DNA from 2 places in the Candidatus Dorea massiliensis AP6 genome. Region 1 is predicted to be linked to the other one. Evidence: a T-box and tRNA genes for the amino acid it is inferred to sense, from the RefSeq annotation. Region 1 holds a T-box; the other holds one or more tRNA genes.
The links. The T-box of region 1 lies ahead of pheS (phenylalanine--tRNA ligase subunit alpha). A T-box ahead of a tRNA ligase gene usually reads a tRNA of that ligase, here a tRNA-Phe.

Region 1 (8,591 bases):
TCCAGCCGCTTCCTGCTTTCAGGATACCGTTTTCGTCCGTGGCGGATTCCAGGGTTCTGCAGCTGGTGGTGCCGACGCAAATGACGCGGCCACCGGCGGCTTTGGTATCGTTGATAAGCTTGGCCTGGTCTTCTTCTACCATATAGAATTCAGAGTGCATATGATGCTGGGTTACATCGTCCACCTTGACCGGACGGAAGGTACCAAGACCGACATGTAAGGTCACATGGGCCAGTTTTACGCCTTTGGCCCGGATCTGCTCCAGCAGCTCCGGTGTGAAATGGAGTCCTGCAGTGGGCGCCGCTGCAGATCCTTCATGCTTGGCGTAGACGGTCTGATAACGGTTCTTATCCTTTAACTGATGGGTGATATAAGGCGGCAGCGGCATCTGTCCAAGCTGATCCAAAATTTCCTCGAAGATGCCGTCGAACTCAAAACGGATCAGGCGGTTGCCTTCGTCTACCACGTCGATAACCTCCGCCTTCAGCAGGCCGTCGCCGAAATCAATACGCGTGCCGGGTCTGGCTTTCTTTCCGGGCTTTACCAGAGTCTCCCATACATTGTCGGCCTTACGCTTCAGGAGCAGTACTTCGATATGCGCGCCGGTGTCTTCTTTGACTCCCAGGAGACGGGCCGGTATAACTTTTGTGTTGTTAACCACCAGGCAGTCACCCGGGTTCAGGTAGTCGATGATGTCCCGGAAGATCTTGTGTTCGACACTGCCTGTCTTTTTATCCAGTACCATAAGCCGGGAGCTGCTGCGGTCCTCCAGCGGATCCTGGGCTATCAGCTCCTGGGGTAAATCGTAATAAAAATCGCTTGTTTTCATGCTGTAATTCCTGTCCTTTGAATAGATTTATATCATTTTTAGAACTTTCTCTTCTTAAACCAATACAAAATCGCGCCCACCACCACAATGCTCAGCACGATCACATACAGATATCCGAACCTCCACCCAAGCTCCGGCATATACTTGAAGTTCATGCCGTACCAGCCCACGATCAGAGTCAGCGGCTGGAAGATGATGGTCACCATGGTAAAAAGCTTCATGGTGTTGTTCAGGTTGTAGTTCAGGGTGGCATCCATGGCCTCCCGCAGATGAATCAGATTGTCACAGAGCAGCTGGGTGTTATTGCTGAGACGCTCGGATTTGTCTGTAAAAATCTTGAAATAACGCAGATCTTCTTCCTCGAACAAATCATTTTCATTCTCCTGCAGGGACTCTCCGATGTCGATGAGCTGCTCATAATAGTTCTTCAGAGTCGATAGGCGGTTTCGCAGATCGAAAATCTCCGTATTCAGCTCCGGATCCACCTTGCCGTTGACCACTTCACGCTCCATGGCAATGATTTGTCGTTCAGTCATGACCAGGCCGCGGTTGCCGCTGGACAGCAGGCGCTCCAGCACACCGTAGATCACCTTCTCCATGGTGGCATTCTGCCGGAAACGACCAATGGCGTCCAGGAACATCTGCCGGATACTGTCCTCTTTGTCAATGATCTTCACCACCACGAACAGATTTTTCTTGATGAAAAAACCGATACGGTTACGCCTGGTGCTTAAATTCAGGATATCCACGATATTGATCATACCGAAGCTGAACTCGTCGTATACATCCATACTGGTTCGGAAATGGGTGAAATCTGTCATACAGTCCTTGACCGCCACCTCTGAAAGTCCCAGCTCCTGATAGCAGCTTTTCAATTCATCCAGCGTCAGATAACCCACGCAGATATCATGGAAATCCAGCTGCTCCAGACTGATCTCCCGGATTTCTTTATTGTGAATCGAATAAAACATGTTGTCCCTCCCCGTATGTCCGTACACATTTTTCTATTCTACTGCTTTTTTCAGTCCGCGTAAAGCAGTTTCTGTTTCCCTTCCGCTCTTTTGCCATATATCAGTCAGGAACGGCTCCCCCGACGGGCTGCATCCAGGACCTTCATAACCCGCAGGCTGTGTTCCAGTCGTCTGTCCAGCTCCGCCTGGTTTTTATTTACATAGTATTCGGTAAATGCCGTCAGCTCCTCCGCGAAAATGCTGTCCCGGCGGGCCAGCTCGTAATGTATCGGCTCCTGCTTATTTTCCTGATAACTGAACTCTTCAAACCGACCGGAATTGGAATGGCTGAACATGCAGCCCTTATCACCCTCGATATTCACTGACAAAGGCGCGCCGCAGTCCTTGGCTGCCACACAGACACACTGGAACGTCGGATATTCCATAACCAGAATGCCTGACATGTCCACGCCCTTCTCCATATTCGGATAGTAATGAACTGCCTTAGGCTCGCCAAACAAGCCCACCACAAAATGAATATTGTATACATTCAGGTCCATCAGCGCGCCGCCTGCCTTGGCCGCATCGAATACCGGCGCGATGTTCCCCTGCTTGAATGCCTCATAGCGACTGGAATACTGGGAGAAATTCAGCTGCACAATCTTCACATCGCCCAGACCCGGAAGCAGCTCCCGAACCTTTTCATAGTTGGCATTGTACTGATTGGTAATAGCCTCAAAGAGAACCAGCCCCTTTGCCCGGGCCAGCTCTGCCAGTTTCTTCGCCTCTTCATAGGTCACCGTAAATGGTTTTTCCAGAATCACATGCTTCCCTGCCTCCAGGGCCTGCTTTGTGAAGCTGTAATGCAGGTGATTGGGCACCGGAAGATACAATACATCAATCGACTGATCCGCTAACAGCTTCTCATAACTGTCATAGGCCACCGGAACCTGATACTTCTCACAGATCTCCTTACGTTTTTCTTCTTTCCGTGCAAATAAAGCCCGCACTTCCATCTTCGGAATCAATTTTGCCGCCTCCAGAAACCAGGGCACCGTCATGCCTGCTCCTACAATACCAATCTGCATAAGTACTCCCTCCCGCATTTGTCTTATTTTTCGTCAATCATACGAGTATGTTGACTCTCTTTCGCTCATTATACCACGCCGCATTTATCCTGTCAGCCTAAAACAGGACACCGACCCCATTTTCCGGGGAATCGATGCCCTGTAAGTTTTTTACAGTATCAACTTACTGACGAAGCTCTGCCTTCAGACCCTCCAGGCCTTTCAGGATCCGCTTCATGGCTGCGGAAATATCACTCTCCTCCAGAGTCTTGTCCTTGCCGCGGAATACAATGGAGTAAGCCACAGACTTGTAGCCTTCCTTAATCTGGCTTCCCTCATAGATATCAAACAGCTTGAAGCTCTCTAAGTGGCTGCCGCCCTTCTGTTCAATGACCTCCTCAATCTGGCCTGCCAGCACATCCTTCGGGATGACCATGGAAATGTCACGGGTCACTGCCGGGAACTTGGCAATTCCCTCGTACTTGCGGTCAAAGGTGGCCATCTCAGTTACCACCGGCATATCCAGAACTGCCACATAAGCGCGCTCACCAATGCCGTAATTGTCAGCCACTACCGGATGGACCTCTCCCAGATAACCTACCAGCTTCTCATCATAGTAGATGTTTGCCTGGCGGCCCGGATGCAGATAATTCTTGCCTGCCTTCGGATCATAATGTACGCGATCACGCATACCTAATTTTTCAAAGAACTCCTCAATTACACCCTTCATATTGTAGAAGTCGCCGTCACCGTACATACCCAGAGTGAACTGCATCCGCTCATCCGGAAGCTCGCTAAGCGGAAGCTCCTTTGCAATGTAGATGTTGCCCAGCTCGTAGAGGCGCACGTTCTTGTTTCTGCGGTTGTAGTTGGTCGCCAGGGATGTCAGCATGCCGTTCATGGATGTGGTACGCATGATGCTGAAGTCCTCGCCCAGCGGGTTGGAGATCTTAATCGCCTGACGCATGGGATCATCTGCTTCAAGCAGCAGTTTGTCAAATACCTTCGGGCTCTCGAAGGAGTAGGTCATGCCCTGGGAGAAGCCGCAGAACTCCGCGATATCTCTGGCCACAGCCTCCACCCGAAGCTTGAACGGAAGCTTACCGGTGGTCGCCTCTCCTCTCGGAAGAGTGGTCGGGATATTGTCATAACCGAAGAAGCGTGCAACCTCCTCTGCCACGTCAGCCAGACGGTGAATATCCTGACGGAAGGTGGGCGCTACGATCTCGTTGGTCTTCTCATCGTAATCCAGCTCGACCAGCTTCAGGTAATCCAGCATCTGCTCCTTGGTCAGATCGGTTCCCAGCAAGGCGTTGATCTTGTCTGCGTCGAACTCCACTCTGGAAGGCTCACTCTTACCATTGTATACGTCTACCATGCCGTCTACCACTTCACCGGCGCCAAGCTCCTCGATAAGCTGGCAGGCACGGTCGATGGCAGCCTGTGCATTATTCGGATCCAGTCCCTTTTCGAACTTACCGGAAGCATCTGTACGAAGACCGATACGCTTTGCGGAAAGACGGATATTTACGCCATCGAAGCAGGCTGCCTCAAAGAGCATGGTCTTTACATTATCGGTAATCATGGAATTCTCGCCGCCCATGATACCTGCGATTCCCACAGCCTTCTCGCCGTCGCAGATCATCAGGACATTTTCATCCATGGTACGCTCCTGGCCGTCCAAAGTCACAAACTTCTCGCCTTCCTCTGCCCGGCGTACCAGGATCTGATGACCCGCGATGGTATCCAGATCGTAGGCATGCATGGGCTGGCCATACTCTTCCATTACATAATTGGTTATATCCACGATATTATTGATGGGACGGATGCCATTGACTGCCAGTCTGCGCTGCATCCACTGCGGTGAGGGAGCCAGCTTGATATTCTTGACCACTCTCGCACAATAACGGGGGCAGAGATCCGCATCCTTTACATCTACCTTGATATAATCATTGACATCTCCGCCGGAGCCCTTTACGGTTACCACAGGCGGTACAAACTTCTTCCGGAAGGTCGCTGCAGCCTCTCGGGCAATACCGATGACACTGTAGCAGTCCACACGGTTGGAGGTAATCTCGTACTCAAACACTACGTCGTCCAGACCCAGGGCGTGGATAGCGCTCTCGCCTACCACTGCGTCATCCGGGAAAATATAGATTCCGTATTCCGGCGCTTCCGGGTACATCTCCCGGCTCTGACCCAGCTCCTCGATGGAGCACATCATACCGTTGGACTCCACGCCACGAAGCTTTCCCTTCTTAATCTTGATTCCGCCCGGAGTCATCTTGCCATCATGTCCGCCGGCCACGCGGCCACCGTCCAGAACCACCGGAACCTTCTGTCCTTCCTTTACATTGGGGGCGCCTGTAACGATCTGAATCGGCTCTGCCTCTCCGATATTAACCTGGCATACTACCAGCTTATCCGCGTCCGGGTGCTGCTCAATCTTTACGATCTGACCAATGATGATATTTTCCAGATCTGCGTCCAGTCTGGTGAAGCCCTCCACCTTAGTTCCGGAAAGTGTCATCGCATCGGTGTATTCCTGGGCCGTCACATCCAGATCGGGCACATATGCTTTAATCCATGATAAAGATGTATCCATTTTGTTTTCCTCTCTTTCTATCACGTACGTTCCCCGTGCTGCGCTCGAGAAAATGAAACAGCACGGCTCACTGCTATCAAAACTGCTTCAAGAATCTGATATCATTCTCATACAGCAGTCTCATATCATCAATCTCATACTTCAGCAGCGCAATTCTCTCCAGACCTACACCAAAGGCAAATCCGGTGTACTCGTTGGGATCGATCCCGCACATCTCCAGTACATGAGGATGCACCATACCGCAGCCCAGGATCTCGATCCAGCCGCTGCCCTTGCAGAACCGGCAGCCCTTACCACCGCATTTGAAGCAGCTTACATCTACCTCGGCGCTGGGCTCCGTAAACGGGAAATGATGGGGACGGAACTTGGTTTTCGTCTCTGCTCCAAACAGCTCCTTGGCAAACTCCTCCAGTGTACCCTTCAGATCCGCAAAGGTAACATTCTTGTCCACAACCAGACCTTCAATCTGATGGAAGGACGGGGAATGGGTTGCGTCCACCTCGTCAGAACGGAATACACGTCCCGGCGCAATCATACGGATAGGAAGCTTGCCCTGCTCCATTACACGCGCCTGGCACGGAGAAGTCTGGGTCCGCAGCACGATATTTTTATTAATATAAAAAGTATCCTGCTCATCCTTGGCCGGATGTCCTTCCGGAATATTCAGCTTCTCAAAGTTGTAAAGGTCGTACTCGATCTCCGGTCCCTCGACTACCTCGTAGCCCATGCCGATGAAGATACGCTCTACCTCTTCCAGCGCGATGGTGTTCGGATGACGATGACCTACATTATTCTTCTTGGCCGGAAGGGTTACGTCGATAACCTCTGCCTTCAGCTTCTCCTCGCGGACCATGGCCTCCATCTTTGCCTTGGCCTCTTCCAGAACCTTCTCGATTTCCTCGCGTGTCTCATTCACCAGCTGGCCTACCTTCGGTCTGTCCTCCGGAGCCACATCCTTCATACTCTTCAATACGCTGGTCAGTTCACCCTTTTTACCGAGAATGGCCACGCGGGCTTCATTCAATGTGTTCAGATTCTTTGCTTCCCGAATCTGTGCAATGGCATTTTCCCGGATTTTCTGCAGTTTTTCCTTCATTGTTCTCACCTTTCCTGAATTATTGGTTTTTGAGGGACGTGTACTCCAGGGCAGTTTCAGAAAGCTATCGCTTTCTGAAACTCGCGGCTTTCGCCGCATAGGCAATTTCAAAAGCAGACATTTGTGTGCAAGCACCCAACTGCCTGCTTTTGAAACTGCCTGCCCTTCTCAATGCAAACGCGCAAAAAAGCTCCATCCCTACACATAGTAGGGACGGAGCATATATATTCCGCGGTACCACCCTGATTCCTGTCTCCATGCTTCTCGGACAGGCTCTCATCTTCTGCGTAACGTGCAGGCTGCGTCACCGCCTACCAAATCTCTTCAGCGATGCTGCTCCGGTGGGAATTTCACACTCTCTCCTGAACTTAAGCCCGCTCCCAGCCGCTGACGGTCTCTCTCTGAAAGAAGAAGAAAGGTTACTGTGCACCTTCGTTGCATTTGTCATATCAAGGATTATTCTAAACCTTTACGGGCGAAGATGTCAAGTACTTATTTGATAACATAGGTACTCAGCTTTCCGCTTCCCTTTTGCTCAAGTTTATCAATCTCACAAAGCTCCTTGAGCAATCGGAACGCCTTTGTTGTTCCTGCGCCAATCAAATCTTCGACTTCTTTTCTTGTAACACTGCCGTTTTCCTGTGCATATTGAAGAATAAGCGACTTCTGTTCATTCAGTGAAATATCTCTGTCCGCTTTATCAGATACCCGGACATCCATTTCCGGCTGCTCATTTCTATTCGGAAGTGTCACCCGAAAAACACCCTTTGCTGTTTCAAACTCTGGCTGAAATGGACAAGCTTTATACGCGCGCTCAATTTTTCCAATTCCTGTACCATAACTCTCAATCAATCTCATGCGGTAGAAAACAGCCGCAAGGTTCGGATTTCTCGATTGTGAGACACCAAGAAAAATGGATTTCAGCTCCAAACCGGATACAAGTCCTCCAAGAGAAACAAGTTCGATTCTGTCTTCATAGACATTGACCAGATTACTTCCACTAAAAGAGTAATCTCGATGAACGATGCTGTTCAGTAAAGCCTCTCTTACTGCTTCCTCCGGGTAATCTCTTCTATCAGTTCGATCCAGTCCTGAAAATGTTGCTTTCGTTTTATTAATTAAATCAATAAACTGGTATACATCCTCAAGCTGCTTTAAAATAGAGCCCTTAAATTCCTTTCTGTCTCGGAATAATTCCTTATCTGTTCCTTGAAAGAAAGCAACCTTCGTTGTTGTTTCACACTGGTCTGATAGCAGCAATGCAAGATTTGTATACAAACCATCTTCACCAATCAGCTTAAGAGTTCGCATTTGCGATGGTCCGATTTCGATAGACCTTCTCTGCATTTCTGTTTGGAGAGTATGGAACGTCAATTCCTGATTCATACTTCTGCACAGTTCAAAAGATCTACCACTGTTTTGAAGAATCATCTCCCGAATTCCCTCTTCCGTCATTGGCTGTGTAGAGCTTTCTTTTCTTACATACACTCCACCAGGCTTCAGACCTTTTTCACGGAGATAGTACGGTCGATTTGTTCCTGTTGTTACATCAATTTCGATGACTTGCTTTCCTTCTATTTCAATCGTATTGACTCTGACAAACGGCATGATGTCCGGTGCCAACGAATCCTTCAAGGAATTCACGATTTGGAGCATCACACTGTCCGGATCACTCATACCCAGAACTGCTCCATCTTTTCGTACACCGACATAAACGGTACCGCCCTCTGCATTTGCAAATCCCATCACCTCTTTTCGGATGTCAGGGACATATTCTTGCTTAAATTCGATATTCTGGTTTTCGAATGCTAACATCTTCTGCTCCTTTCTTTCTCGCTTCTTTCTTGTTTCTTTCTCATTGTAAGAGAGAAAGAAAAGTCAAGGGGTGTAGAAACCAATCTCTTGTTGAAAAAATTGACATAACGCTGTTCTCCTTCTATATATTCCAGCTCATTACCACACCCACAAATAGAGCCATTTGATAAAACAAATGCCGGAAGCGCATAAATACAGGCTTTCGGCATTTTAATCCGTTATTCAAACT
Region 2 (18,200 bases), on a different contig from region 1:
GGAGATCCTTCTGGAAAATCAGGAACGAGCTATCCGTATTCCCATGCTGGGCGACACCAGATCCCTGAACCTGTCCAACTCCGTGGCCATCGTGCTCTATGAGGCCCTGCGCCAGAATGATTTCCCGGGCATGCGCCTGGAGGGACACCTGACCAGATACGATTGGAAATAAAGAGACTGAAAAGGAATAAAGGCAATGAAAAAGCATTCACTTCGGATGAAAATGGCATATCGGTTGGGAGCAGCCGCCCTTGCGCTTTCGCTTGGGTTTACTTCCTATGCAGTGCCGGATCAGAGCGACGTGGATGATATCCAGAACGAGATCGATAAGACGCAGGACGAGATTGACAAGACCCAGAGTGAGATCGATGCTACGAAGGATAAGAAGGACCGGCTGCAGCAGGCCAAGTCTGAGATGGAGGATTATCTGAAGAAGCTGAACCAGCAGTATTCCAGTCTGGAGAGCCAGATTTCCGAGTTAAATAAGCAGATCGAAAACAAAAAAGCGGAGATTGAGCAGGCGAAAGGAGAGCTGGAGGCGGCGAAGGCCACCGAGGAAAAGCAGTATGCGGACATGAAGGCGCGGATTCAGTACATGTATGAGAATCCTCAGAGCTCCTTCATCGAGATTCTGCTGGAGTCCGGCGATTTTGCCGGCGCCCTGAACCGGGCGGATTACGCGGCGCGGATCAGCGCCTACGACCGGGATATGCTGGAGGCTTACGCGGCCCACAAGGCCGAGATTCAGGAGCAGGAAGAGAAGCTGGAGGCTGAAAAAGAAGCCCTGGACGAAATGCAGGCTTCCGTAGAGAAGAAGCAGAGTGAGGTATCCGCCCTGGCCAGCAGTACATCCGGTAAAATCAGTCAGCATGTCAGTGATATCGCAGCAGCCCAGGCCGATCTGGACGGCAAGAGCAATACGCTGGCAGGCCAGCAGGAAGTGCTGAAGCAGCTGATAGCAGAGAAGAAGAAAATCGAGGCTCAGATCGAGGCGTCAAAAGCAGCCGAGATCATTGGTTCCCTGGGCGATGTAACCGGTGTAAGGACCACGGATTTGGAATATACCCAGTATGGCGCGTACAGCGCAAGTGACGATGAGGTAAAGGCGTTGGCGACGCTGATTTACTGCGAGGCAGGTAACCAGGGGGCGGAAGGCCAGCTGGCTGTGGGCGCTGTCGTTATGAACCGTATCCGGGATCCCCGTTTCAGCCAGGGCGATATCATGAGCGTGATCCGGGCTTCGGGTCAGTTCTCTCCCGTTACTTCAGGCCGTTTTGACCTGATGCTGACCGACGGCGCGGATTCCGTCACCGAATCCTGCTATAATGCTGCCCGCCGCGCTATCGCGGGCGAGTCCAACGTGGGTAACCGGACCTTTTTCCGGACTTATGCCAATTATCCGTCCTTAAGCGGACTTGTAATTGGCGCGCATATTTTTTCCTATACCTGGAATTATTCATCCTGACAATGAGGTCGATGCACAGAAGAAAAATCTCCTGTGCAACGGCTTTTTTTGTAAAAAATTAAAATAATCATACATAACCTATTGACAAAGTAGGTTAAAGGGCGTATGATTGCAACATCAAAACGACGTGAACAGTAAAAAAGGAGGATTATTATGAGAAATTTAAAATGGCTGAAGAAATCAACCGCATTACTGCTGACCATCGCACTGGCAGGAAGCCTGGCAGCATGCGGAAGCAAGGCAGACGAGGCTCCGGCAGCAGAGACCACACAGGAGACTGAGGCAGCTGCAGAGGAGACCACGGAAGACGCGGCAGCTGCAGAGGAGCCGGTGGCTGCAGAGATCGACAAGGACGCATTTGACGCGCTGCTTGCAGAGGGTATCGTAGCAGACGACGCTGACATCGCAGCAAGCGAGTGGGCTACCGCAGTAAAGGAAGCTGGCGTACTCCGCGTAGGCGGAACCAGAACCTCTTTCCTGTTCAGCCAGCTGGATGAGACAGACAACGGCATCCGCGGCTTTGATGCAGGACTGTATCAGCTGCTTGCACGCTACATCCTGGGCGATGAGAGCAAGTATGAGCTGACACAGGTAGATTCCAGTACCCGTGAGTCCGTTCTGACAAGTGATCAGGTAGACGCTGTATTTGCTACTTACTCCATCACAGACGCACGTAAGGAAGTCATTTCTTTCGCCGGACCTTACTACACATCCAAGCAGGCAGTCCTGGTAAAGGCAGGCAATACGGATATCACTGGCGTAGACGACCTGGCTGGCAAGATTGTAGCGACACAGTCCGGTTCCACGGGCCCGGACATCCTGGCTGAGTACGCGCCGGAAGCTACCGTTCAGGAGTTTGCCAACGACCAGGAAGCGCGTACCGCTCTGGAGCAGGGTCGTGTAGACGCATACGTAACTGACTACACACTGCTTCTGAACGCCATCGTAAAGAACCCGGGTGTTTATGAAATCGCGGGCGACACCTTCGGACCGGAGGACAACTACGGTATCGGACTTCCGCTGGATTCCGACGGCGTAGCATTTGTCAACGACTTCCTGAAGAAGATCGAGGACAATGGAACCTGGGCACAGCTGTGGAAGATCAGCCTGGGCGACCGCACCGGCATCGAGACCGTACCGGAGGCCCCGGTAATCGAGTAATTGAACCAAAGCCTAAAATAAAGACAGGGAGAAGGACCTTCAGTAGTTCTGAAGGTCTTTTTCCGCAGGAGGAATCCATATGGGTATTCAGGAACTTCTTTCCCAATACGGAGACAAATATATACAGGCACTGTTCGTCACCTGGAAGCTGACGGCAGTGTCCTTTGTGATCGCATTTCTGATAGGCATTCTCATTACCGTCATGCGGGTATGTCCCGTGAAGCCGCTCAGGTGGGTCGGAGACTTCTATGTGCAGATCTTCCGGAACATCCCGGGCGCGACCCTGCTTATTATGCTGGTCTACGCGCTGCCCTATCTGAATATGGTGCTTTCTTATTACACCTGTGTGTTGACGGCCACATCCCTGCTCCCGGCGGCGTTTTGCTCCGAGTACCTGATGGCCGGCATGAATACGGTGAGTATCGGACAGATCGAGGCGGCGCGGGCCCTCGGTATGTCCTTTGGCAAGATTCTGAAAAATGTAGTCATTCCCCAGGCCCTTCGTTCCAGCGTGCTTCCCATGACCAATCTTCTGGTGGCGACCATGCTGACGACGGCGCTGGCTTCCCAGGTGCCCATGAACCCCACGGATCTGACCGGTCTGGTGTCCCATATCAATACCAGAGCTGTGGGCGGCGTGACGGCTTTCCTGATTTCTGCGGTGCTGTACTGCGCGACGGCCGTGGTGATCGGACAGATCGGCAACCTGATTGACAGGAAAGTGAGGATTTTGCGATGAACAACGGACAGACATCCATACGGGACGCGCTCTACGAGGCGCCGGGCCCGAAGACACGCAGAGGAATCGCGGTGGGCACCGTGGTGGTGCTCCTGCTTCTGGCGGTGCTGATCTACGGCGTCATTCATCAGTTTGCCATCAACGGACAGCTGGACGCCAGATACTGGTCCTTTTTCACCCGGTATACCACATGGCGGTTTATTGGAAATGGTCTTGCGGGTACTCTGACGGCTGCGCTGACGGCAGGCGTGATCACATTTTTCGCAGGTCTCCTTCTGATGCTTGGCAGAATCAGCGGCGTCAGGCCCCTGGAATGGCTCTGCACAGCGCTCATCGAGTTCAGCCGCGGCGTGCCGACTCTGCTGTTTATCTATTTCTTTTTCCTGGTGGTGCCCCAGTTTGGCATTAAGCTTCCGCCTCTCTGGAAGATTGCCACGCCGGTGGCCATCTCCGCGGCAGGCGTGGTGGCCGAAGTGCTTCGCTCCGGCGTCAACGCGGTGCCGAAGGGACAGACCGAGGCGGCAGTATCTCTGGGTATGCGGAAAAACAGCGTCTTCTTCAAGATTGTATTTCCCCAGGCCCTGCGTTATGTGGTTCCGGCCCTGATTTCCGAGGTGGTCATCGTGCTGAAGGATACCACCTTCGCTTATGTGGTAAACTACGCGGACCTGATGCAGAACGCAAAGGTACTGATCAGCAATTACGACGCGCTGCTTTCGGTTTATCTGGTGGTTGCAATTATCTACATTTTGATCAATTATATATTAAATAAGATTTCTGTGGCCATTGCCGGAAGAGGAAACAAGACAGAACCCGTGAGGAGCAGATAAGTTATGGAAGAGAACAGAACTACAGTAAATAAAGTGCCGGTTATCGAACTGCGGCATGTAGATAAACATTTCGGAGAGCTGCACGTATTAAAGGATATCAATTTATCCGTGAAAAAGGGCGAGGTCGTCGTAGTCATCGGCCCCTCCGGTTCCGGTAAATCGACCCTGTGCCGGACCATCAACCGCCTGGAGACCATTGACTCCGGAGAAATCCGCATCGACGGAACGAAGGTTCCGGAGGAAGGACGTAAGCTGGCTGAGCTTCGCTCCCAGATCGGCATGGTATTTCAGTCCTTCAACCTGTTTGCCCACAAGACCATTCTGGACAATGTGACCATCGCGCCGATAGATGTACTGCATAAGCCGAAGAAAGAGGCCCGGGAGGAAGCCATGGAGCTTCTGAAACGGGTCGGCGTAGACAATCAGGCTGCAAAAGTACCGGCTCAGCTTTCCGGCGGCCAGCAGCAGCGTGTGGCCATTGCCCGCGCTCTGGCTATGCATCCCAAGGCGATTCTTTTTGACGAGCCCACCAGCGCCCTAGATCCGGAGATGATCGGCGAGGTACTGGACGTCATGACAGAGCTTGCGAAGGAAGGCATGACCATGGTGATCGTCACCCATGAGATGAATTTCGCGAGAAAGGTGGCCGACCGGGTCATCTTCATGGACGGCGGCAGCATCATCGAGGAGGGCGCACCGGAGGACTTCTTCGGGCATCCGCAGACCAGGCGGGCTCAGGATTTCCTGAATTCAGTGAAGGCCCATTAAGGCTTCGGTTACGGACAGAAAAAGGGAAGAGAGGAACTACACATGTGTGAATTATTTGGCCTGAACAGTGCCGAAAAAGTAAAATGTAACGAGCTTCTGGGAACCTTCTTCAGCCACGGAGAGACCAATCCGGACGGCTGGGGACTGGCCCTCTTTGACGGCAATTCCGCGTCCATTGAGAAGGAACCCATTTCCTCTGCGGAAAGCGTCTATCTGAAGCATCGTCTCAGCGATGAGATCGTCGAGGACGTGGTTCTGGCCCATATCCGCAAGGCCTCCAAGGGCGGACTGGAATATAAGAACTGCCATCCCTTCAAGAGACGGGACACCTCCGGACGGCTGTGGACGCTGATTCACAACGGCACCATTTTTGAGAGCGCCCGGGTGGACGCCTACATCGGGAAGCAGCACGGCGGTACTGACAGCGAGCGGATCCTGTACTACCTGATTGACCAGGTGGACGCGGCCATCGCGAAAAAGGGCGGGGCGCTGACGGATAAGGAGCGCTTTGAGACGGTCAATCAAGTGATTCGCGATATTACGCCGGAGAATAAGGTTAACCTGCTGATTTACGACGGCGACCTGTTCTACGCTCACACGAACTTCTATGAGACCCTGTTCCGCCTGCAGAAAGGCGACACCCTGGTGGTAGCCACCAAGCCCCTGACCGACGACCCGGCCTGGGAGAAGGTCCCTATGAGCACGCCGCTGGCTTACCGGAAGGGCAGGCTGGTCTTCGAGGGAGAGAAGCATCCATTCGAATTTATTGATAAGGTGCCGCGGGACAGCGAATATAACAAACCGCTCTAAAAATGCCATTTAAAGTAAAAAATTGCTTGACAAACATAATCCTATAATTGACAAGGGTATATTCGTCTCCGGCGGCCTGATTTCGATCTTTTCCGCGTCATCGTCAATCGGCGTACCGGTTTGATACGGTGATGACGGAGAATGCGTAAGTGAAATAAAAAAGATTTTGCCTTTGGACAGAATCTTTTTTTGTGCAAAGAATTGTGAATATTGTCGCTGGAATGTCGACAGATGCTATATCTAATCCTTAAAAAACATTTCCAATGTCTTAATTGAATTGACAGTGGCGAATTGTTTAAAAGGCTATTTTAAAACGAAAAAAAAATAGGTATACTTGGATTCATAAAACACCAGATGAAAGGAGGGGAGTAAAATGAAGCAGTTTTTGTTAGCATCGCACGGGAAATTTGCAGAAGGAATTTTAGGTTCATTTCAAATGATTTTGGGGGACGCTCCTAATATTACTGTCTTATGTGCATATACAAAAGAAAACGAAGAGACCCTGGAGCATACAGTTAAAAAAATTATTTGCGAGCGGAACAGGAAAGAGGATTTGATCGTTGTCACAGATGTATTCGGCGGAAGTGTAAATAATGAATTTATGAAATATTTGAATGAACCGGGAGTTTATCTGGTGACCGGAATGAATTTACCGCTGCTTCTGGAGCTTTATTCTAATCAGAATATGGAAAGCAGAGATATGATTCGTCTGGCAATAGCGTCCGCGCAGAATAATTTGAAGTTTTGTACGGATTTATTACAGGTAAAGGGAGAAGAGGAAGAATTTTAAAGAGGTGTAGCAGATGATTAAATTATTTCGAGTGGATTTCAGGCTTCTTCATGGACAGATTGCATTTGGCTGGGCCAATATGGTGGGAGCAGATTGTATTCTGCTGGCCAGCGATTCTCTGATTCGGGATGAGGTGAGAAAGAGCGTTGTAAAGTTAAGCAAACCCACAGGAGTAAAACTTGTTATTAAGAGTTTAAATGATTCTGTCGAGGCTTTAAACAGCGGCGTTACAGATAAGTACAAACTTATGGTAATTGTGGAAACCGTAAAAGATGCGGCTTATCTTGCAGAAAAGTGTGAATGTTTTAAAAGCTTGAATATCGGAAATACTCCGCCGATTCCAAATTCGGAAACAATAGGGTATGCAGTTCGCTTAACAAAAGACGATAAGCTTCTAATTGAAAATATGAAGAAAAAGGGATTAGAAGTTGAGGTTAGACACAATTCAAGTGATAAAAAAATTGTGTTATAAAAAATAAAGGGAGGTAGTAAAAATGACAGCGCTATTATTAGCAATCGCAACTTTTTTTTCTGATGTAACACATATGTTTACATCATATCTGGATCGTCCCATTATTATGGGGCCGATAGTGGGGCTTATTATGGGGGATTTGCAGACCGGGTGTATCATTGGTGCGTCCCTGGAACTGTTTTATGCAGGCGCTGTTCCTGTTGGAGCATACTGTCCTCCGGATTCGCTGGTTGGCGGCGTGCTGGGAACAGCATTTGCAATTAGTCTTGCATCTACAAGTGAAATGGCCCTTACTATTTCGCTTCCCATTGCTCTGTTTTCTCAGATGGTTGTCAATGCCTTGCTTTCAGCTGTAAGCTTAGTAGTTCGGTTGGCTGATAAATTTGCATTGGAGGGAAATGGAAGAGGAGTATCCTCAGTTCTGTTTATCTGCGGCGGGCTGCGAAGTCTTGTAAAGGCTGCCATTGTATATTTTGCATTTGCCTTGGGAAGCGATAGGGCTATGCTGCTGTTGGACAAGATTCCAGAGGTTATAACTCAGGGAATGACAGTTGCCGGCGGTCTTCTTCCTGCACTTGGTATTGCAATGCTGATTAAAATTATGATGAATGAAAAGGTTGTTCCCTATTATTTTCTTGGGTATTTACTGGCGGCATATTTGGGAGTGCCCGTTTTAGGTATTGCACTCTTAGGAATTATTCTTATTATTACAAAATTTGATTTAAAAACTCTTTTCTCAGAAAATGCGGTAGAGGAGGTAGCAGATGATGACTTCTAAAGAAGAAAATAAAACAAAGGGTATGTTGACAAAAAAGGATTTGGACCGCATGGCTTGGAGATCTATGACCTATGATTACTGTTGGCATTACGAGCGCGGCGGTAATATGGGATACAGCACAATGATAGGAGGCGTCCTGAAAAAAATATACAAGGGACAACCGGAAAAATATAAGGAAGCGCTGAAAAGAAATCTGGAATTTTTCAATATTACGGCTATGTTCGCACCTTTTGTAGGCGGCGTTGCAGCCTCTATGGAAGAACAGAATGCAAAAACGGAAGGTTTTGATACAGGAACAATCAGTGCAATTAAAACAGCCTTAATGGGACCATTAGCAGGAATTGGCGATTCTATTTTTCTGGGAACGCTCCGTGTTATTGCAATCGGAATCGGTGTCAGTCTGCTTTCCCAGGGAAATGTTGTAGGAGCGTTTCTATATGCCCTGATTTTTAATATTCCGAATGTATTAAGCCGTTTTTTATCAGCAAGACTGGGATACCGTCTGGGCGTGGACTTTTTAACCAAGATTCAGAACTCTGGAATCATGGAAATCGTCATGACGGCAGCAGGAATTTTAGGAATGATGGCAATCGGAGGAATGAATTATTCTATGGTTTATACATCGCTGATTCTTCCGATTGGAACAGGTGAGAGCGCAACAACCTTACAGGCTATTACAGACGGAATTATGCCGGGCTTAGCCCCGTTAGGATTTACATGGCTCTGTTATTGGCTGATGAAAAAGGGGATTAATATTGTCGTTTTATTGGTTCTTATTATTTTGTTATGTATTGCATGTGTGGCGCTTGGGATTATGGGTTAAAAAGGAGGAAGTAAAAATGAATAGCAGAGAACTTAGAACAGCAGCGCTTCAGGCAGCTGTCCGCGGGGCGGAAAGTATTGATGAGACGCAAATTCAAAAGGCGATTGATGCAATCATAGCGTCAAAACGGGTATTTGTAGCAGGAGCTGGCAGGACATTGTTGTTTTTAAAGGCGCTTGGTATGAATCTGATGCAGATTGGAAAGCTGTCTTATGCTGTAGGTGAAATTGCTACACCAAGTATCCGGAAGGGCGATGTTTTGATTTGCGCATCCTGGAGCGGGACTACACGAGTTACCAATATTTTTGTGCAGCAGGCGAAAAAAGAAGGCGCTACCATTATAGCCTTTACTGCTCATAAGGACTCTCCGCTGGGTGAAGCTGCGGATATTTTGATTGAAATTACTGCAGAAATGGATCCGGAGGTTGTTAAAGAGCATGAAATGTATAATGGCTATACATTTGATCATATTGTAGTGCCTCTATATGATTGCCTGGTGGCATCTATCCGCCAGCAGGCCGGAATTCCAGGAGATATCATGCACTATAATCATGCAAATATGGAGTAAGCGGGGAGAAGAAAAATGCCATTGATTACAATTCATACAGCACAGAGGCTGACAAATGCTCAGAAGGAAAATCTGAAATGCGGGCTGGGGAGGATTATTACAATAATTCCGGAAAAAGAAGAACGAATGCTAATGGTGGATATCGGGGATCAGCATGATATTTATTTCAGAGGGAAAAAATGTGAATCTGCAGCTTTTGTTGAGGTGCGTGTAAAGGGACGGATTGATTTACAGATAAAGTCTGAGGTTACAGAAGCAGTCTTTGAACTTTTAAAACAACAGGCCGGAATTGAAAACGATGAAGCATACCTTTGCTTCCTGGAATTTGAAAACTGGGGATCCAGAGGAATATTAAAGTGATACGTTTAATTGCAGCAGATTTGGACGGGACCCTATTGTTTCCTGATTCCAGCCTGTACAGCGGGATATTTTCAATGATTCGGGACTGCCGCAGGAGAAACATAGCATTTGTTATAGCCAGCGGCAGAGACCCGAAAGATTTATGCAGAATTTTTTCTGAAGTACTGGAAGAAATTTTTTTTGTGGCACAGAATGGAACCTGTTATTTTATGAATGGCTGCTGGAATCAGGTGTCTTCGGTGCCGGAGGCCATCAGCTTGGAAACCCTGGAATTACTGAAAGAATGTCAGAAGGTATATCCTGTTGTAGATACCTTGGACTGCAGCTATGTAGATGCAAGGGGAATAGAATTTTTTGACTGGCCTCCTGCAAGCCTTTACGTGCATATAGAGGATGATTTGAGCGAGGTTGTGAAAAGGGAGCAGATACTCAGGTTCCGAATATACGGGAAAGAGCATACATATCCTTTTGAAATCGAGCAGATAAAAAAGCATATAAAGGGTCGTGCAGCTGCAATTAAACCCTCGCCAGACTGTATGGATATTCTGAAAACGGGAACAAGCAAAGGAGCCGGGCTTTCTAAAATCCAAAGCTTATGCGGTATTACCGCAGAAGAAACAATGGTATTTGGAGATTATTATAATGACATTGAAATGATGAGAGCTGCAGAATACAGCTTTGCGATGAAAAACGGTGTGGAAGAAGTGAAAAGAGTATCTCATTATTTGGCGGGAAGCAACGCGGAAAATTCCGTTTATCATATTATACAAAGCTTTTTACAGGGTGATAAACTGGAACGCTGGTTAAAGAAATGAGGAAAAGGAGAATTTATAAATGGTAAAATTTGCGACGGTAGGCGCAGGTTGGATTGTAGACAATTTTATTGAAGCAGCCAGGGCCTGGATGCCGGATTTGGTGCATGAGGCAGTATATTCCTTTCGGAAGGAGGAAGCTGAAAGCTTTGCCGCAAAGCATCAGGTGAAAAAAATTTATACAGATTTGGACGAACTGGGAAGGTCGGATGTGGATTTTGTATATATTGCAAATCCCAATGCTCTGCATTATCCTACTTCGAAAAAGCTCTTGGAATATGGGAAGCATGTCTTATGTGAAAAAACCTCAGTTGTTACTTCGGAACAGCTTGAAAGACTTTATCAAATTGCAGATGAGAACCATGTTGTCTTTCTGGAAGCAATGAAGACGTTATATATGCCGCAAATGCAGCAGATTTGCGATGCAATAAAAAAGCTTGGAAACATTCATATGGCGAAATTTGATTTCTGCAGGTTCTCTTCAAAGTATCCGGCATTCTTACAGGGAGAAAAGCCTAACATTTTTAATCCTGCACTGGCAGCCGGGGGCTTGATGGATATGGGAATCTATAGTGTATATCCTGCTATATATTTATTCGGCGTTCCGCAAAAGATTGACGCGCAGGCAGTGTTTATGTCAACAGGTGCAGATTTGGCTGGAACAGCGTTATTTGATTATAAAGATTGCCATATAAATATTTGCTGGTCTAAGGGAAGTACTTCTGGTCATGACACCACGATTCACGGAAGTGAAGGCGTACTGCATATCGAAAATATGGAGCATATAGGAAACGTATATATTCTTTATTCAGACGGACGCCGGGAGGATATTGTATGCTGGGATGATTCAGAGCTTGCTATGAAGTATGAGGCAAAGAAAATGTTGGATTTAATTACAGATTTTGATTCAGGGAAAGAGTTTTATCAAAGCTTTCGAGAGTGTACCAGAAAAGTGATTGCGGTCATGGAACAAATACGTGAAAAAGCAGGCATTTGTTTCCCTGAGGAATGTTACCAGATATAAATGGGGAGATAGCATCAAAGCGGAAAAGGATTTCTTATTTTCTGCTTTGGTGCTATACTGTGTTTTAAGAAGAGGGATGTGGCATGTATGTTCAAACGAAAAAAGAATTGTTAGATTATATCGAGCAGTGCACTATGGACTTTCAGACGGAGGCGCTTCATAGATATTCGGCCAATTATATCAGCAGGGAGAAAAACATAAGCCGTAATTTAGTGAGTCAATATTTGAATGAACTGGTAAAGGAAGGGATCTTGATTAAAATTAATTCAAGACCTGTCTATTTTATGCACAGAAAAAGCCTGGAGCGTTTATATGATGTTAAAGTTACAAAAAGTCTCTTTTATTCTATAGATGAATTAATGGAGATGCTGCTGCGTTCAGATTACTGTCAGAAGGATTTTGGCAAAGCAATAGGAAATCAGCTGAGTTTAAGCTATAGTGTGGAACAATGTAAAGCGGCTGTAAGGTATCCGCCCTTTGGACTTCCAATTCTGATTGTTGGTTCTACAGGGACAGGAAAGTCTTATTTCGCACGGCTGACCTATGAATATGCTGTGAACAACAAGTTGATTGATGCAGCTAGTAATTTTTATGTAATAAACTGTTCGGAATTTAAGAATGATTCAGATAAGCTTGGCAGGCTCGTATTCGGAGAAAACCAAGACGGCGAGGAAAGAAAAGGAATGCTTGAGATGGCAGACGGCAGTATTCTTTTTTTTGATGAAGTGCATAATCTGGCTCCTGATTTTCAGGAACGTCTGTTTATCTACATGGATAATGGAAGATTTCAGCGTATTGGCGAGAAGGATCGGTGGAGAGCTTCTTCTGCCAGGCTGATTTTTGCAACCACCAAAAAGCCAGAGGAAGCGCTTTTAAAGACCTTGCTGCGCAGAATTCCATTCGTAACTCAGATGCCGGATTTGGAGGAACGCTCTTTAAATGAAAAAGAAGAACTGATCATTTTTTTCCTGAAAAAAGAAGCAAAACGAATAGGAAGAGAAGTTTATTTCAGCAGGCAGGTGCTGAATATTCTTTTAAATTACGTTTATAAGGAAAACGTTGGCGAATTGGAAAATGTTATCCGTATGTCCTGTGCGGCAGCATATCTGAACAGCACAGACGACGTAAAGCTTCAGATCATGTCCTATCACCTGCCGGCTACTCTTTTGTCTGATATAAAAGCAAGCGTGGAAGTGGAGGATGGCAAGGAACCTTTGATTTACCTGGCGGATTTTCAAAGAGATGTATCTATGGATCGAATGACTTCTTTATTTGATGATCTGCTTAATACATTTTTGAAATATGCAGAAAACGAAATCAGTTTTGAGAAGTTTTTGGAAGCAGGTATGGAACATATTTATGCCTACTATGACTATATTGTTTTTGAGCGGTGTTACAGTGATGTGAAAGTCAAAGCAATTATAAAAGTACTGTCTTCTGTTTTTGAGGAAATAACGGACAAATATGCAGTGGTGATACCTGCAAACTGCGGTTTTGTTCTTTCCAGAAGCATCTATACGATTACACAGTTTTACGCGTCTCTTGAACTGTGGGAAAAAAGACGGCTTGAGGATTTAAATCACTGTCTGGAATGGCTGCACAGTAAATTGCCTCAGGAGACAGCAGTGGCTGCTGAAGTTTCAAGTGCAATAAAAGGAAATCTTGATTTACAGTTAAATCAAATCAGCGAAATTTTTTTAATTCTGAATATTAAAGCATATAATCGCAAGCTGGAGCTGAATGATACTCTGGGAATTATTATCAGTCACGGATATTCTACGGCCGGCAGCATTGCAGATACATGTAATCAGCTGCTTCACTTTAATATATTTAATGCAATTGATATGCCTTTAGATACAAAGGTGTCGGAAATTGCTTTGAAATTAAAGAAGTATATTTTAGGACATGCAGGATACAGAAATATTTTACTTTTGGTAGATATGGGTTCGCTGGAAGAAATCGGGAAAGAACTGGAGGATATTCCTAACATTAAAATAGGAATTATCAATCATATTTCCACGCAGCTTGTTCTTGAGGTGGGAAGTAGAATTTTGCAGCGCCAGCCTATGGATAAATATTTGGAGGAGGTTTGCAAAGAAGTACATTCTTCTTGTAAAATTATCAGCACCGAGAGAAAGATTCCTACTATTTTATTTACAAGCGAGCTGGGAAATGAAGCTGCAGAACGTATTATGAAGCTGTTTCAGCATGGCTTTTTCGAAAAACGGCATATAAATTTAGTCTTGTATGATTACTATGAACTGTTGAAAAATCAGGAAATCGCTCAGGTGTTTTCTAAATATCATATAGTGTGTGTGGTTGGTACGCTGGATCCAGGCTTTAAAGATGTTCCATTTATATCCCTGGACGATCTGGTTACTAATAAAGGGACGGCTTATCTGGAAAAAATATTTGTCCCTTATTTAACAAAGAAAGAAATTGATTTTTTGGAAGAAAAAATTGTAGAGAATTTTTCGCTTCAAAATGTTGTAGAAAGTCTTACTATTTTAAATGCAGACACACTCCTGAGTTTTGTCGTTAATGCAATAAAAAGATTGCAGGCATTGCTGGAATGTGATCTGAACAATAAAACCATCATAGGCCTATATGTGCATATTTGCTGTCTGGTAGAACGTTTAGTGACCAAGGCAGTTATTGAAGCCCGGCCAGGTGAAAAGGAATTTATACGAAAAGAAAAACAGTTTGTGTCTTATGTAAACAGTGCTTTTCGTGAAATTCAGCAGCATTATAAAATTCAATTGCCTGATGGAGAAATTGTATTTTTGTATGAATACATAAGTCATAATGAAGAATAGGTTTGTTGACAGCCCTTATTTCAGGAGTATCTCAAAGTTTATGTAAACGTTCAAACTGATGTATTTTAAACTTATCAGTGCGGAAGGAGATTTGGACATGGTTCTCTCATATAGTTTAACCCTTCAAGATTGATAGGCAGAGAAGCTGAATAGGTAAAGTCTGTTTTTTGTGGTAAAATTACACAAAAAACAGTCGATTTTGCGTGGATTTGAAGGCAAAATTAGTCAAAACATAAAAATTTCAAGGAGAAATTGCTTTCTTTTTCATAAAATCCCGTCTTTGACACTTTGAAGAAGAATAAACAGCCATAAAGCCTAAAAATGCAGGCTTTATGGCTGTTTCGGCGTTTGCATCGATATGTACTATATTTTTTCTTTGGAGTGAGCTGCCTTTTTTGTGTTTGATATAATGCTCCGCATGGAACTTTTGGTTATGAATTCGAAGTCTGTTCTAAATTTAAATGTATTGTGAAGAGCATCTGTCAGTTTTGTCCGTTTATAAGCCGGTATATACCCGTTATCCTTGCTCAACAGTGTCATATTCATTTCACGTAGAGTTTCCAGGATCTGATTGCAGGTAAATTCCTCTCCAAGCTTCTTCTCCAGTAATCTATATACTAAAAGGCTGATGTAGCAGGTTAGAAAATGTGCTTTGATACGATCATCTCTCTGCACATAAACAGGTCTGGCTTCAAAATCTGATTTCATGATCCGAAAATTCTCTTCAATCTCCCAGCGTCGTTTGTTGATTTTGATGATCTCAGAAGGATCATCTTCCAGGTTGGTTACGACAGCATAGAACCCGTCATACATGGCTTCTTCCCGGATGCGTTCTTCATCCAGGGCATACAACGCTTGATCGGCAATCTCGCCATCGGGTGTGACAGAAGTTTTATGGATGAATCGTGCCGGATCGTTCTGGTTCTTCCCACGTCTGCATTTTCCGGGTCCCTGTATCATCTTCATTGCGCGCTCTACCTGGCGTCCCCGAATCTTCTGCTGATAGGCCTTGTATTTCGGTGAATATGTTACGATGATCGTCTCATTCATACTTCCGGTCACAAGAGGGACTTCCTTGTAATAGATGGTATGAAATACTTCAGGGTCTGTTTCATCCAGTGTCCTGAGATCGATCATCTTGTTGGAACCGGGGAGCCTGAATTGAGTAGGGTTCAGAGCAATCTCACGATCTTCCTGTTTCATTTTCTTCAGGGAGTACGTGATCACATAAGAACGGTTGCCAAAGCTGTTAAGAAAACGATTCTTTACACTGCCCAAACCGGCATCAGAGCAGAAGATGAATTCGCTGCAATCGAAATCCTTTATTACCTTTGTTTCTAATGGCTTCAGTGTGAGTTGTTCATTCTGATTGCCGGGGAAGATATCAAAAGCAAGAGGAATACCGTCGGCATCCATAAAAAGCCCCATAGTGACGATGGGATTGGGCCGGTGTTCTTTGTTTTTACCATACTTTTTATCTCCGCTTTCTTCCTCAATCTCGAAATAATAATTCGTACAGTCGTAATACAAGATTTTTGTGTTACGGTGATGCACAAAGTTAGAATTCCGATAAAGTTCTTCCTGAATGTAATCTGACTCTTCTGCCATAACAGAAAGAGCGCGGTAAACATTCTGCAATGAATACTTAGGTGGCTCCAAAAGAGAATGACAGAATGAATAACTGCTCATCTTGCTGGAAGGGGCAAGTATTCGTGCATAGATCAGATCGGTGAGGATTGCATGAATGTCATACGTGAACCTATGACGGTTGCGAATGTTTCTGCAGATGTTGTCAAAACGCAGTTCAGAGCACAGCTGCTGCAAAAAAAGATATCCGACATTAAATAAGCGTTCCTCCTCCAAAGGGATACGGGCTACTTGAGAGAACGTAACCGATATCTGTTCTTTTTGCTGGTTGTAGAGAGTGGTTTCCTTTGCAGCTTCAGCTCTTGCCCACTCCATCATTTTTTCTTCATTGCCGGAGAACTTTTGTAAAAGTTCATTATATTTCCCCAGTTTCTTATAGATACGGGAAGAGGGTTTGCCGTTTGCCTTCCTGAAAGATTGGTAAATATAAACATCTTTATTGTTTTTACTACCGGTAATGTTTACGTACATAATGCATTCCTCCTTCTCCTTATTATAACACACAATTACAGACAAGTGCAGATAAAATCGTAAAATTTGACAAAAAAATAAGCCACAAATGGCTTAAACAAAGGGTTTTTTAAAGATGAATAAAAAAACAAGTGTCAAAGACCCGCGAATATAACAAACCGCTCTAAAAATGCCATTTAAAGTAAAAAATTGCTTGACAAACATAATTCTATCATGTAGAATATCACTGTTGTGACACATGAAAGTTATGTGAAAGCAATTTGCCCAGATAGCTCAGTTGGTAGAGCAGAGGACTGAAAATCCTCGTGTCACTGGTTCGATTCCGGTTCTGGGCATGCATTGAGCACTTGGTGAGCTATTCTCGAACTTAGTGACCATGGTGTTTCTATGTAAATATTTTCATAGCGTTTGCGGGTGTAGTTCAATGGTAGAACACCAGCCTTCCAAGCTGGATACGTGGGTTCGATTCCCATCACCCGCTTATTTTTATGCCCAAAATTAGAATAGAGAGACTCGGAGCCTTCCGGGTCTCTTTTTTATTAAAAAAACATGGATTGACGGTACCCTCACATTGCAGTAAACTAATCGTAATTGAAAGGCTACAAACAAAAGGCTATAAAATAAAGAAAGATGCGACAAAGCAGTTGCCGGGCTGAAAGTCGGCAATTTGTGAGTAGAAGGAGGACGCAGCTATGGCAATTTCATATGGAAAAATGGTAATCATCGGCGCCGGTAAGGTGGGAAGCGCGATTTTGAATTCGGTTCTGCGGATGAATATCCTGGATGAGATCGTGGTGGTGAACCGCAACCAGAAAAAGGCCCTGGGCGAGGTGCTGGACGCCAGCCACACCACGGCGTTCGCCTACAGCGCCAATGCGAATATCCATGTGGGCGGCTACGAGGAGTGCGCGGACGCCCAGATCATCGTGGTGACTGCAGGTCCCAGCATCCAGCCGGGTAATTCCCGTGACCGTATGGTGCTGCTTGAGAAAAATGTTAACGTCATGAACGATATTATGGAGCAGATCACCCGCTATACCCGGGAGGCCATCATCATCGTGGTGTCCAATCCGCTGGACATCCTGACCTACATTGCCCAGAAGAAATTCAACTACCCGGCCAATAAGATCTTCGGCACCGGCACTTTGCTTGACACCGCACGCTTCAATAAGATGCTGGGCGACCTCTGCGGCGTGGACGCCAAGAATGTGACCGGTTTCGTGCTGGGCGAGCACGGCTCCACCTCCTTTATCCCCTGGAATACCGTGAATATCGTGGGCGTGCCATTTTCAGAATTTGAGAAACAGTTTGAATTAAAGGAAAAACTCGACAAAGAAAAGCTGCTCCACGACACCAAGGTCATCGGTCTGGACATCGTGGAGCTGAAGGGCTACACCAGCTCCGGCGTGGCCTTAAGCGCCTGCCGTCTGATCGGCAGCATCGTCCGCAACGAGAAATCCGTGGTGCCCGTCTCCACGGTGCTGTCGGGCCAGTACGGCCTCACCGGAGCAGCCATGAGCCTGCCCTGTGTCATTTCCAAGAACGGCATCGATCGGGTACTGGAGCTGCCGCTGGATGAACAGGGAAAGAGCGATCTGCAGAAATGCTATGAGCATTTGCGGACGGCTATCGAGAGCGTGTATACAGAAGCATGAGTCATTAGGTACCGCCAGTCATAAAGAGGACTGGCGGTAATTTTATGTAACAGTTTGATTGCTATAAATTTATGTACTACTAAGAATTTCTCAGGAGTTACGTAGTCATATTTTAAATAGGTAATCTGGGTAAAAATTTGGTAAATTCCTGTATACAATGTATAAATCTATATACAGACCTGACGGTATATGATATAATGCCCTTTGGTAA

Region 2: it encodes a tRNA-Phe, which carries the amino acid that the T-box ahead of pheS (phenylalanine--tRNA ligase subunit alpha) is inferred to sense. The anticodon was not compared.

The regions. Positions count from the first base shown of each region.
Region 1 covers NZ_CAXTKW010000001.1:211,951-220,541, forward strand. The annotation lists gene queA (tRNA preQ1(34) S-adenosylmethionine ribosyltransferase-isomerase QueA) at 1-829, opposite strand, end outside; gene ACESZP_RS01270 (magnesium transporter CorA family protein) at 868-1,800, opposite strand; gene ACESZP_RS01275 (Gfo/Idh/MocA family protein) at 1,905-2,867, opposite strand; gene pheT (phenylalanine--tRNA ligase subunit beta) at 3,031-5,451, opposite strand; gene pheS (phenylalanine--tRNA ligase subunit alpha) at 5,528-6,547, opposite strand; T-box leader at 6,754-6,992, opposite strand; gene ACESZP_RS01290 (RNA-binding domain-containing protein) at 7,040-8,362, opposite strand.
Region 2 covers NZ_CAXTKW010000015.1:19,560-37,759, reverse strand. The annotation lists gene ACESZP_RS14925 (tRNA (cytidine(34)-2'-O)-methyltransferase) at 1-172, shown strand, start outside; gene ACESZP_RS14920 (cell wall hydrolase) at 197-1,465, shown strand; gene ACESZP_RS14915 (glutamate ABC transporter substrate-binding protein) at 1,619-2,626, shown strand; gene ACESZP_RS14910 (amino acid ABC transporter permease) at 2,706-3,365, shown strand; gene ACESZP_RS14905 (amino acid ABC transporter permease) at 3,362-4,195, shown strand; gene ACESZP_RS14900 (amino acid ABC transporter ATP-binding protein) at 4,199-4,963, shown strand; gene ACESZP_RS14895 (class II glutamine amidotransferase) at 5,006-5,773, shown strand; gene ACESZP_RS14890 (PTS sugar transporter subunit IIA) at 6,147-6,563, shown strand; gene ACESZP_RS14885 (PTS sugar transporter subunit IIB) at 6,577-7,035, shown strand; gene ACESZP_RS14880 (PTS mannose/fructose/sorbose/N-acetylgalactosamine transporter subunit IIC) at 7,058-7,813, shown strand; gene ACESZP_RS14875 (PTS system mannose/fructose/sorbose family transporter subunit IID) at 7,800-8,636, shown strand; gene ACESZP_RS14870 (SIS domain-containing protein) at 8,653-9,204, shown strand; gene ACESZP_RS14865 (hypothetical protein) at 9,220-9,564, shown strand; gene ACESZP_RS14860 (HAD family hydrolase) at 9,561-10,379, shown strand; gene ACESZP_RS14855 (Gfo/Idh/MocA family protein) at 10,399-11,400, shown strand; gene ACESZP_RS14850 (sigma 54-interacting transcriptional regulator) at 11,484-14,216, shown strand; gene ACESZP_RS14845 (IS1634 family transposase) at 14,580-16,334, opposite strand; tRNA gene ACESZP_RS14840 (tRNA-Phe) at 16,597-16,669, shown strand; tRNA gene ACESZP_RS14835 (tRNA-Gly) at 16,745-16,815, shown strand; gene ACESZP_RS14830 (L-lactate dehydrogenase) at 17,027-17,989, shown strand.